Regions from separate parts of the Kitasatospora sp. NPDC056651 genome, predicted to be linked through region 2. Evidence: riboswitches for the same ligand, from Rfam matches in the RefSeq annotation. Region 2 holds a riboswitch; the other holds the start of a gene.
The links. Region 2 has a riboswitch for thiamine pyrophosphate ahead of thiO (glycine oxidase ThiO). Riboswitches for the same ligand answer to the same signal wherever they lie in the genome.
Positions count from the first base shown of each region.

Region 1: linked by a shared signal. The riboswitch ahead of thiC (phosphomethylpyrimidine synthase ThiC) and the one ahead of thiO (glycine oxidase ThiO) in region 2 are both predicted to bind thiamine pyrophosphate.

Region 1 is NZ_JBHTWX010000103.1:1,204-6,054, forward strand. Features, by position in the region: gene ACFRAR_RS30390 (PKD domain-containing protein) at 1-1,651, opposite strand, end outside; TPP riboswitch at 1,770-1,904, shown strand; gene thiC (phosphomethylpyrimidine synthase ThiC) at 1,899-3,707, shown strand; gene ACFRAR_RS30400 (DUF1772 domain-containing protein) at 3,900-4,424, shown strand; gene ACFRAR_RS30405 (DUF5994 family protein) at 4,749-4,851, shown strand, end outside.
Region 2 is NZ_JBHTWX010000014.1:9,613-14,463, reverse strand. Features, by position in the region: gene pknB (Stk1 family PASTA domain-containing Ser/Thr kinase) at 1-874, opposite strand, end outside; gene ACFRAR_RS08375 (thiazole synthase) at 1,015-1,812, opposite strand; gene thiS (sulfur carrier protein ThiS) at 1,816-2,055, opposite strand; gene thiO (glycine oxidase ThiO) at 2,052-3,227, opposite strand; TPP riboswitch at 3,231-3,343, opposite strand; gene ACFRAR_RS08360 (NAD(P)/FAD-dependent oxidoreductase) at 3,563-4,771, shown strand; gene ACFRAR_RS08355 (Rv2175c family DNA-binding protein) at 4,814-4,851, shown strand, end outside.

The sequences.
Region 1 (4,851 bases), on a different contig from region 2:
CCGGCACGGTGTTCAGGTTGGACCCGGCCGCGGGGCGCTGGGTCCCGCCCGGGTAGACCGCGACGAAGCCCGCCGAGGTGGACTCGGTGGCCGTCACGTTGAGCACCGCCGAGGTCGCGCCCGCCGGGACGCCGCCCGCGCCGGCGATCTTCAGCCGGCGGGCGTTGCCCGAGGTCAGCGGGGTGTTGTCGGACCGGGTGTCGAGCAGCCGGGCCGGGGCGACGGAGGCGAACCGGTCGGTGCTGCCGGCCGTGAAGTAGCCGAGCACGTCGGCGACGGCGTGCACGTTGCCGGAGTTGTTGCGGACCACCACGGTGCCGTTCGGGCCGATCGGCACCGTCACCAGGTTGGCGACGTCCTGGCCGGGGCCGAAGTTCACGTTCGAGGTGCTCGGCCGGGCGGCGGCGGACGGGTAGACGTCCAGGTGGCTGGTCGAGGTGCCCTGGGTGGCGGTCAGGTTGAGCACCACGGCCGTGGCCCCGAGGGGCACCAGGTTCCCGGCCGAGCCGGAGACGCGGTTGCGGACGTCCAGGTCGATCGTGGAGCCGGGGCCGAGCATCCGGGAGCCGGCCTGGCGGGTGTCCAGGATGCGGGTCGGGGCGATCGCGGTGAAGCCGGACGGCGCGTAGTCGACGGTGACCTGCCGGGTGCCGGTCGCGGTCGATCCCGCGTCGTCGGTCACGACGGTCTTCACGGTGTACGTGCCGGGCTTGGCGTACACGTGGCGCTCGGTCGACAGGACCGCGTTCGGCACGGTCGGGCCGGTGCCGTCGCCGAAGTCGAAGGAGTAGCGGGCGATCCGGTACGGGCCGGTGGCGGTCGCGGTGGCCTTCACGCCGAGCGGGTCGCTGCCGTCGTCCTGGGCAACCGCGACGGCGGCGGCGAGCGGCTTGTCCTCGTTCACCTGGACCGGTTGGTCCGGCTCGCCGGTGACCGAGCCGCCGCGGCCGTCGGTGACGGTGACCTTCGGCCGGTAGCTTCCGGGCGCGGCGTAGGTGTGCCGCACGGTCGGCTCGGCGGAGGTCACCGGCGCGGTGCCGTCGGCGAAGTCGAAGGTGTAGTCGAGCTTGGTGTTCCAGGTGTTGGTCGCCGTGGCGGTGAGCTCGACGGCGAACGGCGCGGGGCCGGTCGAGGGCGGGTGCTCGACCCCGCGCGTCTCCAGCCGGACGTCCTGGAGGCCCACGACCTCGTACGCGCCGCGGTCGCGGACGCCGTCCGGGCCGGTCCGGCCGGCGTCGGGGTGGGCGACCGGGCCGTGGCCGAGCAGGTCGACGGGCGGAACACCGGGCAGGTCCGGGCCGGCGGAGTCGATCGCGGCGCTGAAGCCCAGACCGCTGACGGTCTTGGGGACCGACAACGGGTAGAAGGCGCCGTCGAACGCCACACCGGTGTTCAGGTCGTGCCTGCCCTGGCCGGTCGCGGCGTACAGGTCCGCGGCGGTCTTGTAGACGGCGCCGGCCCACTTGTAGGTGTCGTTGCCGGGCCACCGCACGGCGTTGTAGTCGGCGGTGGTCCCCGCGATCGAACCGGCGGACAGCTGCACGGTGCCCAGGCCCACGACGTTGTCGGTGATCGTGGCGTGGTCGGAGGAGCCGGCCAGCTCGATGACGGTCCCGCCCTGATGGGGTGTCTGCGAAGTGTTGGTGAGCATTATGCGGGTGCGGTAGGACACGTTCCGCTTCGGGGCGCCCCCGGCGCGCGCCCGTGACGCCCCCTGGACCTGCGGCGATCCGCTCGCTACCGTGTTGGGCGTCGTGTGCAGGCAACACCGCCTGCGACGCGGGAGCTCGGAGCACCGGGCTGAGAGGACGCTGACCGGGACGTCGACGGACGGACCGACGGCTGCGTCGACCGCAGGAACCTGACCGGGTAATGCCGGCGTAGGGAGTAGAGGTCTGATGACCACGTTCGAAGCACAGCCGCAGTCTGTCCAGGGCGCCCCCAGCAGCGAGCGCACCGGCTACCCGACCCCGGCCTGGCGCAAGGCCCACCGCGAGGGGTCGCGCCCGGACCTCCGGGTCCCGTACCGCGAGGTGCTGCTCACCAACGGCCGGACCGTTCCGCTGTACGACACCTCCGGCCCGTACACCGACCCGTCCTACGAACCCGACGTGCGGCGCGGCCTGCCCGCGCTGCGGGACGCCTGGATCCGCCAGCGCGGCGACGTCGAGGAGTACGACGGCCGCGAGCCGCGCCCCGAGGACGACGGGATCAAGCACACCTCGCCGCGCGGCGGGAACCTGCGCAACCTGGACGCCGTCTTCCCCGGCCGCCCGCGCCGCCCGCTGCGCGGCCGCGGTGGTGCCGCCGTCACCCAACTCGCTTACGCCAAGCGGGGTGTGGTGACGCCGGAGATGGAGTTCGTGGCGCTGCGCGAGGGCCTCGCGCCGGAGTTCGTGCGCGCCGAGGTGGCCCGCGGCCGGGCGGTCATCCCGGTCAACGTGAACCACCCGGAGGTGGAGCCGGCGATCATCGGCACCGACTTCCTGGTCAAGATCAACGCCAACATCGGCAACTCGGCGGTCACCTCCTCGATCGAGGAGGAGGTGGAGAAGATGACCTGGGCCACCCGCTGGGGCGCCGACACCGTCATGGACCTCTCCACCGGCCGCAACATCCACACCACCCGCGAGTGGATCCTGCGCAACTCGCCCGTGCCGATCGGCACCGTGCCGCTCTACCAGGCCCTGGAGAAGGTGGACGGCAAGGCCGAGGAGCTGAGCTGGGAGGTCTACCGGGACACCATCGTCGAGCAGTGCGAGCAGGGCGTGGACTACATGACCGTCCACGCCGGCGTGCTGCTGCGCTACGTCCCGCTCACCGCGCGCCGCAAGACCGGCATCGTCTCGCGCGGCGGCTCGATCATGGCGGCCTGGTGCCTGGCGCACCACCAGGAGAACTTCCTCCACACCAACTTCGAGGAGCTCTGCGACATCCTCGCCGCCTACGACGTCACCTTCTCGCTCGGTGACGGCCTGCGCCCGGGCTCGATCGCGGACGCCAACGACGAGGCGCAGTTCGCCGAGCTGAAGACCCTCGGCGAGCTCGGCCGGATCGCCCGCGAGCGGGACGTCCAGGTGATGATCGAGGGCCCGGGCCACGTCCCGATGCACAAGATCAAGGAGAACATGGATCTCCAGAAGGAGATCTGCGACGAGGCGCCGTTCTACACCCTCGGCCCGCTGACCACGGACGTCGCCCCCGGCTACGACCACATCACCTCGGGCATCGGCGCCGCGATGATCGCCTGGTGGGGCACCGCGATGCTCTGCTACGTCACCCCCAAGGAGCACCTGGGCCTGCCCAACCGGGACGACGTCAAGACCGGCGTGATCACCTACAAGATCGCCGCCCACGCCGCCGACCTGGCCAAGGGCCACCCCGGCGCCCAGGCCTGGGACGACGCCCTCTCCGACGCCCGCTTCGAGTTCCGTTGGGAGGACCAGTTCAACCTGGCCCTCGACCCGGAGACCGCCCGCGGCTTCCACGACGAGACGCTCCCCGCCGAGCCCGCCAAGACCGCCCACTTCTGTTCGATGTGCGGTCCGAAGTTCTGCTCGATGAAGATCAGCAAATCCATCAATGAGAAGTTCGGCAACGGCGCGGCCTCGCCCGAGTACGACGAGGAGGCCGTCGAGGGCATGAAGGCCATGTCCGAGGAGTTCAAGGCCCAGGGCAACAAGGTCTACCTCCCCCTCGCGGACTGACCCGGCCGCCGGCGGAGACGCGGTGCCGGGAAGCGGAGGAGCTTCCCGGCACCGCCCTCGGACCGCTCATTCGACCACCGTCCTCGACGACGGAGTCGAAGCGGCGCAACTGGCCTTCCATAACTGGTGATTCTGGCTCGCAGCAGAATTTTCAATTGGAGATGTCGCCTGCCCGGCCGCAGGATTGATCACATGGAGAACGCGAGAGCACGCACGGAATCGAAGGCCGAGGCCAGGGCCGGGACCAAGCGCATCCGGCTCCTCCTGGGAGTGTCCCTGTTGTCCGCCGGCCTGCTCGCCGGAGCCTTCGGCTACGGCGCCGCCAACCTCGTTCCGACCTTCAACTCCGTGCCGCTCGACATGAGGCTCCACTTCCACACCGAGCTGATGAAGATGAACGGCATCACCATGCAGGGGGCGATGGCGGTTTCGGCCCTCGGCTCTCTTGCCCTGGCCGCCTCGGCGCGCGACCGCACCCGGGTCCTCGCGGGCACGGCGGGAGCCCTGATCGTCACGTCCTTCCTGATCACCCGGTTCGGGAACGTCCCGATCAACGGCCGCATCAAGCAGTGGGCCGCCACCGCACCGCCCGCCGACTACGTGGAAATCCTGCGTCGATGGGAACTGTTCAACGTCGCCCGCACTTTGACCGCGGTAGCGGCGTTCGCCGTCCTGGTCTCCCTTGCCCTACGACAGGCAGGGCGAGCCGGTGCTTGATCCGCATCGCGAGCGCGGCCAGGGCCAGGCCCATCGTCGGCCAGGTGAACGGGCCGCGCCGGTGTGAGGTGGTGCTGATCGCGGTCCGCCCGGTGTACCGGGACGGGACCAGGAACGGCTGGAGCCCTGAGACCACTCCGACGGGGGCGGCCCGGAGGAGACCACCGCGGAGTACCGTGGGAGGCAGACAACCGAGGACATTCCGCACACCGGCATCAGCGCCGACGTCGCCCTGGGTCGTGACGGGTCCCTCGTGGACCGGACGGGCGGCTTCGCATGATGCCGATTCCTCTTCCCGTTTCCGCCTCTTCCGGGCCGTGGTCGGTGCCCGGCGCCCCGCTGCTGCCGCGGCTGGAGCTGGAGCCGACGATGTCGCGGGAGGGCGTCTTCGACGGCGCCTGGTGGCCCCGCTCGAACCGCGTCCTCG
Region 2 (4,851 bases):
GCTCGGCCGGGGTGAGGGTGCGGCGGACCCGCTGGAGGGCGGCGAGCAGCTCGACCGCGTCGTACGGGCGGGCGTCGGCGGCCCGGGCACAGGCGCCGGCCACGATCGCGTCCAGCGCCGGGCCGACGGCGGGGGCGACCAGCGAGGGCGCCGGGACGTCCTCGTGCAGGTGCCGGTACATGACCTGGACGGGGTTGTCGCCGGTGTGCGGGCGCCGGCCGGTGAGCATCTCGTACAGCAGGATGCCGGACGCGTAGACGTCCACCCGCTGGTCGGTGGGGGCGTCCGGGAGGATCTGCTCGGGGGCCAGGTAGGAGACGGTGCCCATGACCGTGCCGCCGGTGGCGGTGGTGGTCGAGGTGGGGGCGCCGTCGGCGGTGCCGAGCACCCGGACCAGGCCGAAGTCGGCGACCTTGACCAGGCCGCCCTCGGTGATCAGCACGTTCTCCGGCTTGACGTCGCGGTGCACCAGCCCGGCCCGGTGGGCGGCGCCGAGCGCGGCGAGCACCGGCTCCAGGACGTCCAGCGCGGCCCGGACGGACAGCGCACCGCGGTCGCGCAGCAGGTCCCGCAGGGTGCGGCCGGGCACGTACTCCATGGCGAGGAAGACGTGGCCGCCGTCCGCGCCCTGGTCGAAGACGTTGACGACGTTGGGGTGGGTGAGCTTGGCGACGGCCTTGGCCTCGCGGATGAAACGGGCGGTGAAGCCCTCGTCGCCGGCCAGTGAGGGGTGCATCACCTTGAGTGCGACCACCCGGTCCAGGCGGGTGTCGGTGCCCTTGTAGACGGTGGACATCCCGCCGGTGGCGATGCGCTGCTCGACCCGGTACCGGTTGTCGAGCAGGGTGCCGATCAGGGGGTCGTGCAATGCCATGTCCACCCGGAGAGTCTAGTGCCGAAGCGACGGGCCGGGCCCGGAGGACACAGCCTCCGGGCCCGGCTGTGCCCGGCCTGTGACACGCCGGGGCCCAGGTGGGGGCCGGGTCGTGCGCGGGTCGTTCGTAGGTCGGGGCCTCAGAACGCCGGGCGCTCCCGGGTGTCCAGGTCGGCGCGGCCGGCCATCGCGGAGGACGCCTCGGCGTGGAAGCGGCGCGGGATGCGGCCGGCCCGGTGGGCGAGCCGGCCCGCCTCGGCCGCGTGCCGCATCGCCTCGGCCATCAGCACCGGGTCCTGAGCGCGGGTCACCGCGGAGGCCAGCATCACCGCGGCGCAGCCCAGCTCCATCGCCAGCGCGACGTCGGAGGCGGTGCCGGCGCCCGCGTCCAGCACCACCGGGACGCCCGCGCCCTCGACGATCAGCTGGAAGTTGTGCGGGTTGCGGATGCCCAGGCCCGAACCGATCGGCGAGCCCAGCGGCATGATGGCCGCGCAGCCGACGTCCTCCAGCTTGCGCGCCAGCACCGGATCGTCGTTGGTGTACGGCAGTACGGTGAAGCCGTCGTCGACCAGGGTCTCGGCGGCGTCCAGCAGCTCGATCGGGTCCGGCAGCAGGGTGCGCTCGTCGGCGATCACCTCCAGCTTCACCCAGTCGGTGCCGAGCGCCTCGCGGGCCAGCCGGGCGGTCAGCACGGCCTCGCCGGCGGTGAAGCAGCCGGCCGTGTTGGGCAGCACGCGGATGCCGTTGCGGGTCAGCACGTCCAGCACGGAGCCCTGGGTGGAGGCGTCGACCCGGCGCATCGCGACGGTGGTCAGCTCGGTGCCGGAGGCGAGCAGCGCTCGCTCCAGGACCTCCAGGCTGGGGGCTCCGCCGGTGCCCATGATCAGCCGGGAGGAGAAGGTCGCCCCGGCGATGGTGAGGAGGTCGTCGGCCATGGTTCAGCCTCCCTGGACGGCGGTGAGGATCTCGATCCGGTCGCCGGTGCCCAGCACCGTCTCGGACCACGAACTGCGGGGCACCACGGCCTCGTTGAGGGCGGCGGCGACGCCGGTGGGGGCGGCGCTGACGGTGGGCACCAGCTCGGCGAGGGTGGTCGCGGCGGGCACCCGGCGGGGCTCGCCGTTGACGGTCAGGGCGATCTCGGCCGGGGCGGTCTCGGTCCGGGTGGTCTCGGTCATGCGGAGGCCTTCGTCGTGGAGCGGTCGGGGGAGAAGCGCAGCGGCGTGAACGGCCTTGCGAGCTCGGGTACTTCGCCGGTGGCCAGGTATTCGGAGACCAGGTCCGCGGTCACCGGGGTGAGCAGCACACCGTTGCGGTAGTGGCCGGTGGCGGCGACCAGCCCGGGCAGCGAGGTCGGGCCCAGCAGCGGAGCGTTGTCCGGAGAGCCGGGACGCAGCCCGGCCGAGCTCTCCAGCAGCGGGATCTCGGTGATCCCCGGGACCAACTCGTGGGCGTCGCGCAGGAGTTCGTACACCCCTCCGGCGGTGACGGTGGTGTCGTAACCCTGCTCCTCGGTGGTCGCGCCGACCACCAGCTCGCCGTTCTCGCGCGGCACCAGGTACAGGTGCTGACCGCGGACCACGGCACGGACGTTGCGGGACAGGAACGGCCGGTAGGCCGCCGGGACGCGCAGTCGCAGCACCTGCCCCTTCACCGGGCGGATCGCGGGCAGCACCCCCTCGGGCAGACCGGGCAGCCGGTGGCTGTGCGGGCCGGCCGCGAGGACGACCTGGTCGGCGGTGACGGTCTCCGAGGTGCTCAGCCGGGCGCCGGTGGCCCGGCCGTCCTCGACCAGCAGCTCGACGGCCTCGGCGCGGTGGACGGTGACGTGGGCGCGCTCGCAGGCGGCGAGCAGGGCGGTGAGCAGCCGGCGGCCGTCCACCTGGTGGTCGTTCGAGACGTGTAGGCCGCCGCGCACGCCGGGGGCGAGCATCGGCTCCAGCCTGCGGGCCTCCCGGCCGGTCAGCCAGGTCGAGTCCAGGCCGAGCCGGTGGTGGAAGGCGTGCAGTTCGCGCAGTTCCTCGCGGTCGTCGGAGTCCAGGGCGACGGCGAGGGTGCCGCACCGGCGGTAGCCGGTGTCCGCGCCGCCGCTCGCCTCGGTGAGCTCGGCGGCGAAGGCCGCGTACCGCTCGTTCGAGGCCATCCCGAGGCGCAGCAGCGGCTCCTCGCCGTACTGCAGCTCGGTGACCGGGGCGAGCATCCCGGCCGCGACGCGGGCGGCGCCGCCGCCGGGGGTGGGGTCGACCACGGCCACGTGCCGCACTCCGCGCTGGGCGGCGCGCCAGGCGACGGCGAGGCCGATGATGCCCCCGCCGATCACCAGCACGTCGGCGTGGGTGCCTGAGGCCAAGCGTGACAAAGCTGCTCTTCTCCCTTCGCCGGTATGACCCGGATCAGGTTCGGACGGTCGCGGGCCGTGCCAGCCCGCCTCTCAGCCCGGTACGCCGGGCTCCCGTGTGGTCATCCCACCTTAACGCCGGGGGACGGCCCGGCCGAAGGCCCGTGCGAGGGGTGGACGGGGAGGCTCCGGCCCGGTCGTGGCCCCGCTCCCCACCCGCGCCCCGCCACCCGCGTCCCGCCCCCCGGCCGCAGCCCCGACCCCGCGCACCGCCGCCGGACGTAGGCCGGAAGTAGGGGTGGGCAGGGGGCGCCGGGCCCTGGGGCGGCCGCGGGCCGCTGAGTACAGTGACGGGCGTGGCAGAGCTGAGCGGGACGGATCGGGTGGTCGTTGTCGGAGCCGGGCTGGCCGGGGCGCAGTGCGCCCTCAAGCTGCGGCAGGGCGGCTGGGAGGGGCGGATCACGCTGGTCGGTGACGAGCCGCACGCGCCGTACGACCGGCCGCCGCTCTCCAAGGACGTCCTGCTCGGCAAGGAGGACTCCACCACCCTGGGCATCGACTACCGGGATCTCGGCGTCGAGCTGCTCACCGGCCGCCGCGCCACCGGCCTCACCGCCGGCGTGCTGCACACCGACAGTGGCGACCTCCCGTACGACTCGCTGGTGATCGCCACCGGCGCCGTCCCGCGGGCCCTGCCCGGCGCCGAGCGGGCACACCTGCTGCACACCCTGGACGACGCCCTGGCGCTGCGCGAGCTGCTGCGCCCCGGGCTGCGGCTGGTGCTGGTCGGCGCGGGCTGGATCGGCGCCGAGGTGGCCACCGCGGCCCGCGGGGCGGGCTGCGAGGTGACGGTGGTCGAGGCGGGCCCGGCGCCGCTGCCCGGTGCGCTGCCGACCGGGCTCGGCTCGGCGATGGCCGCCTGGTACGCCGAGGCCGGGATCGACCTGCGCTGCGGCGTCGGCGTGGCCGCCGTCGAGCCCGGCGCGGTGCTGCTGGCGGACGGCTCGCACCTGCCCGCCGACGAGGTGGTGGTCGGCATCGGCGCCCGGCCCGCGACGGGCTGGCTGGCCGGCTCCGGGGTCGAGCTGGACGCGGCCGGCGCGGTGGTCGTGGACGAGCGGCTGCGCACCTCGGTGCCCGGCGTCTTCGCGGCCGGCGACTGCGTCAGCTACCCCTCGGCCCGGGCCGGCGCCCGACTGGCCGTCCAGCACTGGGACCACGCCCTGAAGTCCGGGGAGGCGGTGGCCGCCGCCGTCCTGGGCGCGGACGCGCCGGACTACGACCCGGTGCCGTACTTCTGGTCGGAGCAGTTCGGGCGGATGGTCCAGTACGCCGGCCGGCACGCCGAGGGCGACGAGCTGCTGTGGCGCGGCGCTCCCGAGGACGCCGCCTGGTCGGTGCTCTGGCTGCGCGACGGGGTGCCGAGCGCGCTGCTGACCGTGGACCGCCCGCGCGACCTCGCCCAGGGACGCAAGCTGATCGAGGCCGGCACCGCGCTGGACCCGGCCCGCGCCGCCGACCCCGCGGTACCGCTGAAGGCGGCCGTCGCGGGGTAGTGCCTGGTGCGCGGCGGGCCGTGGAGGTGGCAGTCTGGTGGCGTGAGTGAGATCGAAAGCAAGATTGAAGCCCTGGTCAC